DNA from 2 places in the Glutamicibacter sp. NPDC087831 genome. Region 1 is predicted to be linked to the other one. Evidence: riboswitches for the same ligand, from Rfam matches in the RefSeq annotation. Region 1 holds a riboswitch; the other holds the start of a gene.

Region 1 (5,087 bases):
AGGAATATGGCATGGAAGAGACTCTCCTGCTGCGCGAGCTGTCGAGCGTGGATGAAGTGCCTGACCTGCTCGACATTTGGCGCAGTTCGGTGGAACGCCGGGGAGACTTCCTCTCGGCTGCTGATATTGATGCGGTGGCCGTCGCCCTGGAAGCTGTCTATAGCCAATCGGTCTCAGTCAGGATTGCCCAGCATGGTCGACGCATTGTTGGCTTTGCGGCATGGAGCAGTACACGCATCGAACTGCTCTGGGTGAGGCACACTGATCGCCAGAAGGGTGTGGGCCGCATACTGCTGGATGAAATCATCGCCAGCATTCCCGGGATCAGCGTTCATCTCGATTGCCAGCGCCAGCCTGCCATTGCGTTCTTTGGCGACTGCGGATTCGTGCCTGTGCCCGGGGAAACTGCATCGTCGCCGCAACGAGTCGTATTGCGCCACGTGTAGTCTTCAGCCTGGATCGTGGCACGATAGTTTCATGAGTGAAAATAGCCGTGAGATCCGTGAAGTCAGCATCGAACGCGTCGAGGCACGCAAGTACAAGGCCACCAGCCTCGAATCGGGAGCCAGCCTAGAATTCGGCCAGGGCGAAGGGTTGCTAACCCCGGTGGAGTTGCTGCTTGCTGCCATCGCAGGGTGTTCCGCAATTGATGTTGATGTGGCGACCACCAGGAGAAGCGAGCCTGAGAAATTCGAAGTCAAAGCGGGCGGCTACAAGGTCTCTGAGAACTCGGCGAGCCGGATGGAGGACATTCATCTTGGTTTCGATTTGAAGTTCCCCGACACCGAGGAAGGCCGCAAGGCAGCCAGCATGGTGGAGCGCATCGTCAAGCTTTCGCATGACAAATACTGCACCGTCTCCCGCACCGTTGAACTGGGTGCTTCCGTGCGGAGCGAAGTCATCAACTAGGTAGCGGGACTTCCGGTAATTGCCGGATTGATAAAGATCAATGGCTGAATCCGCAATAGCTTCCATGGCAATTCACGGGTTTGGACGCAGCCGCGAACTTTCTAATATTGCGTGGATCGGTTGTCGGTAGGGCCTTATTGTTCGGAATTCGTTGAATCCATCGGGATATAGTCAGCTTTTCGCAATTCGAGCTGTGAAAGTCCAATGATTCAAGCTGGGAGCATGGGTCTTTGCCCTAGTCAGCGGAGAACCTTCATCGTAGGGTCGGATTGTCCCTACGTTGAAGGAGCAGCAATGCAGTCTGAGAACGTTTTAGGCAATATCGACTGGGCGTCGATGCTACAAAAGGTTGGCATCGCGCTAATCATCCTCATCATTACGTGGCTAGTTGCACGCATAGTTCGTTGGGCTGCCGCCAAACTGGTGAACAGGGTGAAGTTCCTGCAAAGGCAGGGCAATGACGGAGAACAAATAGGCCAATCCCTGGGCAAGGTCGCGGGGTTGATTGTCTGGCTCTTCGGCCTCGTGGCAATCCTGCAAGTCTTCGCTCTATCCGAAGTGCTATCGCCGGTGCAGGGCATGCTCGGCGGCGTCATGGCCTTCATCCCCAACCTCATCGGTGCGGGCTTCATCTTCTTCATTGGCTACGTCATCGCGAATATTGTTCGCCAGCTGCTGAGGACCGGTTTGGGAACTGTCGATTTTAGCGGACTGGTCCGCAAGGTCACCCCAGGCAACGAACCAGTAGATGAAGTTCAGTCTCGCGAATCCCAAGCGAAGATCGTTGACATCATTGCCAACATCGTCTTCGCCTTGATCCTGCTAGTCGTCGCAATATCAGCCCTACAGGTTCTGGGCATCGCGGCAATTTCGGTACCTGCTCAGCAGATGCTGCAGCTGGTCTTCACCGCAATCCCGCAGGTCATCATGGCCTTGGTGCTCTTGGCCGTGGGTATCCTGATTGCCAAGTTCGTCGGGCAGCTACTTGAATCCTCCCTCCACGGCGTGGGTACCGACACTGTTGTTGCCCAGTGGGGCGTAGTTCCCGAGGGCAAGAGCGCTTCGGGAATCATCGCTGGCATCGTCAAGATTGCTATCGTGCTGTTCTTCGGTGTGATGGCGGCCCAGATGCTGAACTTCCCAGCGATCACCAATATCCTCAATGAGATCCTGGCCTTGGGCGGCAAGATCCTCTTCGGCGCAGCAATTATCGCCGCAGGTTTCGTCATCGCCAACGTCATTGGCCGCTTCTTGGGTGACACTACTGCTTCGAAGATCATCCGCTACACGGCAATTGCGCTGTTCGTGGCGATGGGCCTGAAGTACATGGGTATCGCCGATTCGATCATCAACATGGCCTTCGGCGCAATCGTCATTGGCGCAGCATTGGCAGCGGCTCTGGCCTTTGGCCTCGGCGGTCGTGATGCTGCGGCCCGCACGCTGAAAAAGATGGAGGCCCAACAGACCACCAATGGCCCGGACTCGACGCCACCGGCATCGAGCCCAGGCATCTAACCACGCATCACAAAACCTGAGGGACAGATAAGAAGTCGCGGAATCCAAGACCGGATTCCGCGACTTTTTTGATGCCCGCCAAGCTACTGCTGCGTGCCCCACGGCAAGGGCATGACCGCAGAGCCGCCATCGGTACGCAACCGTGCGTAGGTGTGCACATCGATGCGTTCTCCGGCAACCAGGAATTTGCCCCGTTCGACACCTTCGTGCAGGAAGGCGTTGCTTTCTGCCACATGCTTCGACCCGGGATTATTTGCCCGCAAGCCCAGCTCCAAGCGGTACAGTCCCAGCTCGTCGAACAGGTAATCCACTAAGGTTGCCACGGCGCGGGTGGCCAGCGACCGGCCCCGGTAATTCTGGTTCATCCAATACCAAATCCACGCGTTCCGATTGGCCGGGTCTACCGTACCGCACACCAGTCCCACCAGCCGATCCCGATATGCGACGGCCAACGCCTGCTGGCGTTCCCCGGCCTCCAGCAGTGCGCGCACATACGACTCAGCCTTTTGCGGGGAATCGGCGTCGCCTTGGCGCAACATGTCGGGGTTCGAGGAAAATGCCTCGTAGACCGCTTCGGCATCCGAAAGGCGCAGCCGGCGCACCGAGAATTCACCGTCGGCATGCACGGCTTCCTCCGGTCCTGCGGATGGCTGCGGATGAGCGGCGGCCGTGCCCTGGTGGAAGAGCAGCTGCCAGCGGCCCTGCTCATGGATCCACAGTGAACTGCGTTCGCTGGGGGAACCGGCGAGCAGCTTCCAGCGCAGCAGCACCAGCTGGTCTGAAAGCTGGAGAGCCACCGGGCTTTCGACTTTCAACGCCCCGGCATCCCGTGCCGGCTCCCGGGCCAGCTGGGCAATGATGGCCTCGCGATCATAGACTCGCCCGCTGGCTCCCACCTCGGCGAACCGAGGATGCAAGCGCCGCTGCAATTGCTCCTGGCTATGGCGTTGGCTGGATTCCAAGAGTTCTTGCTCCAACGAGATGATGGTGCTGGATAGCGCAGAACCTTGGGGAAGCACGATAGGGAAGTCATGGAATGCCATGTCAGCAAGTACATCACAGAAGATGACGGAACTGCGTTCAATGAAGTTCGACTTTATGAGCTGCATCATGCTTATAATCGCTGTAATCCGCGGGAGCCTGAATCGACCAGGCTGAGAGGGCACCGAGCCGACCGCTACACCTGATGCGGGTCATGCCGCCGTAGGAAGGAAGCGTGCCCTTGTGCATGTCAACATTGTTGGCGCCGGGATAATCGGCCTGGCCGTCGCGTTCGAGCTGGAATCACGCGCACACACCGTCACCCTCATCGATCCGGCACCCGGCCAAGGTGCAAGCTACGCGGCAGCAGGAATGCTGGCCCCGGCAGCTGAAACGGTCTGGGGCAATGGCCCGCTGCACCAGCTGCTTGCCGCCTCGAATGCCGCCTATCCGCAGTTCATCGAGCGCATCGAATCGGCCACCGGGCAACGCCCGGACTACTTGCAGAACTCCACGCTCGTTGTCGCCGCAGAGCCTGCGGACCGCGAAGCCCTGCACGAGCTGGCCGAACTGCAGATATCCCTCGGCCTGTCAGCGCAAAAGCTGCTGCCCAGCCAAGCCCGCAAGCTCGAACCAGCCTTGGCCGCCAATATTGCCGGCGCGGTCCTGTGCCAAGATGACCACCAGGTCGACCCTCGATCCATCGTCAAGATCCTGTTGGAGCATCTGCGTCCGCACCTGGTCGAGGAACGGGCGCAGGCACTGGTGACCGACGGGAAGCGGACCACCGCTGTGCGGACCGCATCGGGCCGAATCCTCGAAGCGGAGCAGACCATCGTGGCCACCGGTCTTGGCACCCTCGATGGCTTGAACGAACTTCCGCTGCGCCCGGTCTACGGGGACATCCTCCGGATCCAGGGACCAGCAGGCCCGCCGCTCATCACCCGCACCATCCGCGGCATCGTGCACCGGGAACAGGTGTATCTGGTGCCGAGAAGGGACGGCAGCCTCGTCCTTGGCGCCAGCGTCCGTGAAGACCGGCAACAAGCGGTGAACATTGGCGCGATGCACCTGCTGCTGGACAACGCGAGAAAGCTGGTCCCCGGCATCAGCGACTGCACGCTGAACGAGGCAACGGCCCGGGCACGTCCCGCCACGCCAGATGACCGGCCGCTGCTTGGACGCCTTGATCCAGGGCTGCTGCTCTGCACCGGGTACTCCCGGCACGGCGTGCTGCTGGCTCCGCTGGGCGCAACGCTCACTGCGGATCTCGCCCACGGCCACCAATCCCACCCCTTGCACCAGGCTGTGGATCCCCACCGCTTTGCCAACGCAACCTAGACCGCTCACCGAACGGAGCAGCAACCATGACAAGCATCGGCATCAATTTCAATTCACGGCAACTGAACCTGGACGAAGGAACCACCCTTCGCGAATTCATCAGCACGCAAATCGGCAAGGAACTGGACGCCAACTCGGTGGCCGCTGACGGCAGCAAGCTCGGAGTTGCCGCCGCCGTCAATGGCGCTGTCGTTCCACGCAGCGCCTGGAATAGCTACCTGCTGGCCGAAGGGCACAGCATTGAACTCGTTACCGCGGCCCAGGGAGGCTAGGCATGGAAACGCGCAACATCACCGAGCTGGACATCCACAGCGACCCATTCCAAATCGCCGGACGCACCT
Region 2 (5,087 bases), 330 kb from region 1:
AAGCCAGCTCTTCCCGAACGCTCTGGGTCACGAATTGGTGTTCGGGTTCCTGGAACACCGAACCGATCCGCCCAATCAATGCACCGGCCTTCCAGGCAAACGGGGAGTTGCCCAGACCGTCGGCCAGTTGCGCGGTGGCCGCCAAGCCGCCGTCGGCCGGGACGAGCAATCCGCCCAAGGTCAAGGCCAGCGTCGACTTTCCAGCGCCATTCTCGCCGCGAATCACCGTCGCGGTGCCCGCTTGCACATTCACGTCCACCGCTTGGGTGCGCGGTGCCGTGGCGGTGCGGGCGGATACCAGCTGCTGCGCTTCCAGCAGCGTGGCACCGGCACCGTTCGTTGCCCGGGCCACCTGCGGGAAGTAGCCTGGAATCCACAGCCCGGCAGTAGCCAGCTCCTCGCGCACCGTTTCATCGGTGTACAGCTGCTGCGGGTCCAGATCGTGCGCGACTCCCCCTCCGGGCTGCAGCACGATAACCCGGTCCACATGCTGCGCCCAGGCTTCAATCCGGTGTTCCACGACGACCAGCGTGGCACCGGAAAGCCGGGCGGCGTTCAGCACCGCATCGCGCAAGAGCTCAATGCTCTGCGGGTCCACATTGGCAGTCGGTTCATCGAGCAGCATGACGCTGGGTTCCATGGCCAGAATGCCGGCCAAGGCCAACCGCTGTTTCTGTCCGCCGGAAAGTTGCTGGGTGCGGTGCTCGAAGGACAGCGCACCCAGACCCACAGCGTCCAGCACTTCGGGGATCCGCTGGCGGATCAGTTCGGGATCCATTCCGAGGTTCTCGGCGCCAAAGGCCACGTCATCGGCGACCCTGCTTTGCACTACCTGGGTTTCCGGGTCTTGCTGCATCAAGCCCACCGGGTGGCTCCGGATGAAGGCATCGCTGCCATCTATGAGCAGCCGGCCAGCGACCTGATCGTCCTCATCCGCTTCCAGCAACCCGGCCATCGCGTGCAGCAAGGTTGACTTGCCGGCGCCCGATGGACCGACCAGCAGCACCTTCTCACCGGCGTGGATCACAAGGTCCAGTCCCGAGATGGCAGGATTCTTCCTCTCGGAGTGCTGCCAGCCGAACCCCGTTGCGGTGATGGCGGCACCGCGCTGTGTCAGCGAGGCTGCGCCGGAATTGGCAAAGGAACTCATTTTGCGCTTTCCAGGTGCGCACGCCGGCTCGGCAGGGCGCTCAATGCACCGGTCTTCGCCAGTCCACGCGTGGCCAACCAGGACAGCAGCCCTGCGACGACTACGCCGGAAATGCCGGTGGCGATCACGTGGAAGATCTTCATTCCGGCGGTGTACTCAACGTAGTAGGCCAGGATGTAGGCCTCGGAAATGCCGGCGAACAAGCCGGCGAACAAGCCTGCCAGCAGCGCCACGCCCAGGTTCCACTTGCGGTAGCGGAATGCTGCGAAGACCAGCTCTGCACCCAGGCCCTGGACCAGGCCGGAGATCAGTACGGTCAAGCCGTAGTGCGAGCCGAGCAGCGCTTCAACCACAGCGGCCAGCAGCTCGCAGTAGATTGCGGCGCCTGGCTTGCGGATGATCAGTGCGCCGAGCACCGCCGGGAAGAGCCACATGCCGGTGAGCAACGCGGTGGCTGGCGGGAAAGCCGCAAAGGCGAGCGAGAACAGGCCATAGCCGGCACTCCACGCCCAGAAAATGACCCCTGAAGCGACGGCGATCACCGAGGCGACGACGATATCAACTACACGCCAGCCGGTCCGCTGCTTCGAAACTGTTTCGTTCATTGCTGGTCCTCCTGTGGAAAGGAGGGGAGATGGACGGAATGAGGGCATACTGCCGCGCCTATCCGCATCCGAGATGCTCGACTTCCTTCGCCGGTACTAGCCGGGGCAGGTTCGAGGGTCTGCGATCTATCGCACTCTCAGCGTCTTGCGACTTTTTAAAAGTCTGACGCTCCCCTGTCGGAATAATTACTGCTCCCCCACCATACCGCAGGTATGCTGGGCAGAGGAACGATATGTCAAGAGCTTGATCGCGAGGAAAAAATGGATAAAGTGCAGAAACTTGCCACTACCGGTATCACCGTTGGCGCTGGCATGCTCGGCGGCAAGCTGGTTGATTTCCTTTGGTTGAAGGCAACCGGCAGCAAAGCACCACGCAAGGGCACTGAGGAAGCAGCGGAAGCTTCTTTCCGCCGTGCCTTAGGCTTCGCAGTCGTTTCGGCCCTGGTCGCAGCAATCCTGCAGACGGTGGCTGACCGCAGCGCCAACAAGGTTGTTGCCAAGTTCACCAAGTAAGCTTCGGCGTTGAGCCAAAAGCGGGAGCCGCCCAGAGGGGCGGCTCCCGCTTTTTCTCAATCTTGTTCGTCTGGCGATCCGGTCTTGGAAACCGGGGTGGTTCCGGTCGGCGGTGTTCCGTTGACCTTGTTGACCACGTGGCTCAGCTCATCGGAGAACAGGGTTTCCTTGGCAGCGTGCTTGGTCCGGTAGCCGGAACGGCCAATCATGTGGGCCGAAACCGGTGCGGTCAATAGCTGCATTCCCCAGGCCAGCACGAGTACCGGGACCACAGCCCAGCTGCGCAGGTAAATGGCCAGTCCAGCGAAAATCAGCAGGAAGCCGAGTACCTGCGGTTTGGTCGCTGCATGCATGCGGGTGAGCATGTCCGGGAAGGTCAGCAAGCCGATACCTGCGATCAATGACATCAGGCAGCCAAGGATCAGCAGGACGGCAACGAGGACATCGAGGAAGATTTCCATTAGGCGTTCCTCTGATCCGAAACGAAGCGCGAGACGGTCACCGAACCGATGAACCCGAGCATGCAGGCGGCCACGACGAACAGCAAGTAGTCGGTGTGCTTGTGCAGCACCATTTCCAGGCACAGCGCGGCGGAGATGATCAGCAGCATCACGTCCAGGGCCAGCACCCGGTCAAGGATTGACGGCCCCTTGGCAACACGGACCAGGCAGGCGACAGCACCGAGCCCGAGCATGATGCCGCAGATCCAAATGACGATATCCAGCATGTTACCCCTTCCTCGCATCAAAGTTCGGTCCGCATTCGCTCTTGATCGCTTCGTACTCGTCTCGGCTGCCAATAGCCATGATCAGCCGGCGTTCGATGTCCCGGATGCCGGCACGCGCCTTCTCCACGTCCGCAGGCGACTCGATGTCGATGTAGTGCAGGTACAGCGTCGACGAGCTGCGGTCCACGTCGATCACGAAGGAGCCCGGGATCAGCGTGAGCACGTGTCCCACAGTCATCACGATCAGGTCCGAGTCGGTGCGCAGCGGGACCGCAATGACCGCGCTGCGGGTGCGCTTCCCGCGGACCAGCGCCAGCCAGGCCACATGGACGCTGGCCGCGAAGACCTGTCCGAGGAACCAGATGAACAGCTTCAGGCAGTACCAGGCATTGATCCGGCCCGAAAGGACCACCGGCGGCAGCGGGAACAGGTTCACGATCAGCAGCGCGATGATCACGCCGAAGACCATGTTCCCCAGGGAGAAGTCCTGCCAGAGAGCACCCCAGACAAAGAGCAGCAGCAGAAGCAGCGGCCATTCCTGCTTGAGTGTCGCGCGGTGGCGCACACCGGAGGTATCCAGCGCATCGTCAATGCGCTGGTCACGCGGTTCAAAGTTCTTGTTCGGCATCATCCCTCCAATCAGAATGGCAAGATCGAGCTGATATACGGTTCGCGGGCGATCAGTTCCGCAGCCACCCGCTCGCAGAATTCGAAGATCGGCCCGGCAAAGACGGTCAGGGCGATGCCCGCAAGCACCAGCGAACCGGTGGCGTAGCGCATGCCCCACGGCAAGGAGTCGGCTTCCAGCTGCTTGGCCAGTTTCAACCCCAAGCGGGGGTTCTGCGCGCCGCCGGCCAACGTCTCGTCGGCGACCTGCGTCGCTTCGGCCACCAGATCCTGGTTGGGCACCTCGGCATCAGCAGCACGGCGCCAGAACACACGGGCCCACACGCGGATGATCGCCATCAAGGTCAGCAGGCTGGTCAGCAATCCGGCGCCGATCACGACCCAGGTCAGCGGATCGGCATCCTGCGCGGCCGCATGCAATAGCCCGAATTTGCCCAGGAATCCGGAGAACGGCGGGATGCCGCCCAGATTGATGGCCGGGATGAAGAAGAGCAGGGCCAATGCCGGGGAGAGCTTGGCCAGCGAGCCGAGCCGGGTGACATTCGAGCTACCGGCACGGCGTTCGATCAGTCCCGCCACCATGAACAGCGAAGTCTGCACGATGATGTGGTGGCCCACGTAGTAGATGGTCGCGGCGATGGCCAGCGGCCCGCCCACGGCCACGCCGAAGATAAGGTAGCCGATGTGGCTGGTGAGCGTGAAGGAAAGCATGCGCTTGAAGTCCGTCTGCGCCAGCGCACCGAGGATACCGATGACCATGGTCAGCGCGGCCACCACCAGCAGTCCGGCGTTGACCGAGCCGCCCGGGAAGAGCAGGGTTTCGGTGCGGACGATCGCGTAGACGCCCACCTTGGTCAGCAACCCGGCGAACACGGCGGTCACCGGGGCCGGTGCGGTCGGGTAGGAGTCCGGCAGCCACAGGGACAGCGGGAAGACCGCGGCCTTGATGCCGAAAGCGATCAGCAACAGCACATGCAAGATCAGCTGCGGGCCCTGGCCCAGCTCGGGCAGCTTCACCGCAAGGTCAGCCATGTTCACCGTGCCGGTGGCCGCATAGGTCATCGCGATGGCCATCAGGAAGATCACCGAGGAAACCACGGAAACCACCACATAGGTGGTACCGGCGCGGATGCGCTCGGCGGTACCGCCCAAGGTCAGCAGCACGTAGCTGGCGGTGAGCAGGATTTCGAATCCGACGTACAGGTTGAAAAGGTCAGCGGCCAGGAAGGCGTTGGACACTCCGGCTAGCAGGATCAGGTACGCCGGGTGGAATATCGACACCGGTCCGGGCTCGTCCCCGTCGGCCAGGCCCTGGCTGGTGGCGAAGAGCAGCACAGCCAGCGAGACGACGGTGGAGACCAGCAGCATGAAGGCGCTGAACCCGTCGACCATCAGGGCGATGCCGAAGGGCGACTCCCAGCCGCCAATATGGATGGCATAGCTTTCCCCGCCCCATACGGCGGCG

Evidence for each region. A riboswitch is a leader RNA that binds a small molecule or an ion and turns the genes downstream of it on or off. The one in region 1 is predicted to bind thiamine pyrophosphate.
Region 2: it holds a riboswitch for thiamine pyrophosphate, as region 1 does, so the genes downstream of both, ACIOJF_RS00365 (ECF transporter S component) here and thiO (glycine oxidase ThiO) in region 1, are expected to answer to the same signal.

Annotation. Positions count from the first base shown of each region.
Region 1 is NZ_JBIUVH010000001.1:398,582-403,668, forward strand. It holds gene ACIOJF_RS01990 (GNAT family N-acetyltransferase) at 12-446, shown strand; gene ACIOJF_RS01995 (OsmC family protein) at 478-909, shown strand; gene ACIOJF_RS02000 (mechanosensitive ion channel) at 1,204-2,424, shown strand; gene ACIOJF_RS02005 (GNAT family N-acetyltransferase) at 2,508-3,536, opposite strand; TPP riboswitch at 3,547-3,651, shown strand; gene thiO (glycine oxidase ThiO) at 3,649-4,746, shown strand; gene thiS (sulfur carrier protein ThiS) at 4,773-5,018, shown strand; gene ACIOJF_RS02020 (thiazole synthase) at 5,021-5,087, shown strand, end outside.
Region 2 is NZ_JBIUVH010000001.1:72,299-77,385, reverse strand. It holds gene ACIOJF_RS00370 (ATP-binding cassette domain-containing protein) at 1-1,150, opposite strand, end outside; gene ACIOJF_RS00365 (ECF transporter S component) at 1,147-1,755, opposite strand; TPP riboswitch at 1,821-1,941, opposite strand; gene ACIOJF_RS00360 (DUF4235 domain-containing protein) at 2,026-2,268, shown strand; gene mnhG (monovalent cation/H(+) antiporter subunit G) at 2,325-2,729, opposite strand; gene ACIOJF_RS00350 (monovalent cation/H+ antiporter complex subunit F) at 2,729-2,995, opposite strand; gene ACIOJF_RS00345 (Na+/H+ antiporter subunit E) at 2,997-3,626, opposite strand; gene ACIOJF_RS00340 (Na+/H+ antiporter subunit D) at 3,635-5,087, opposite strand, start outside.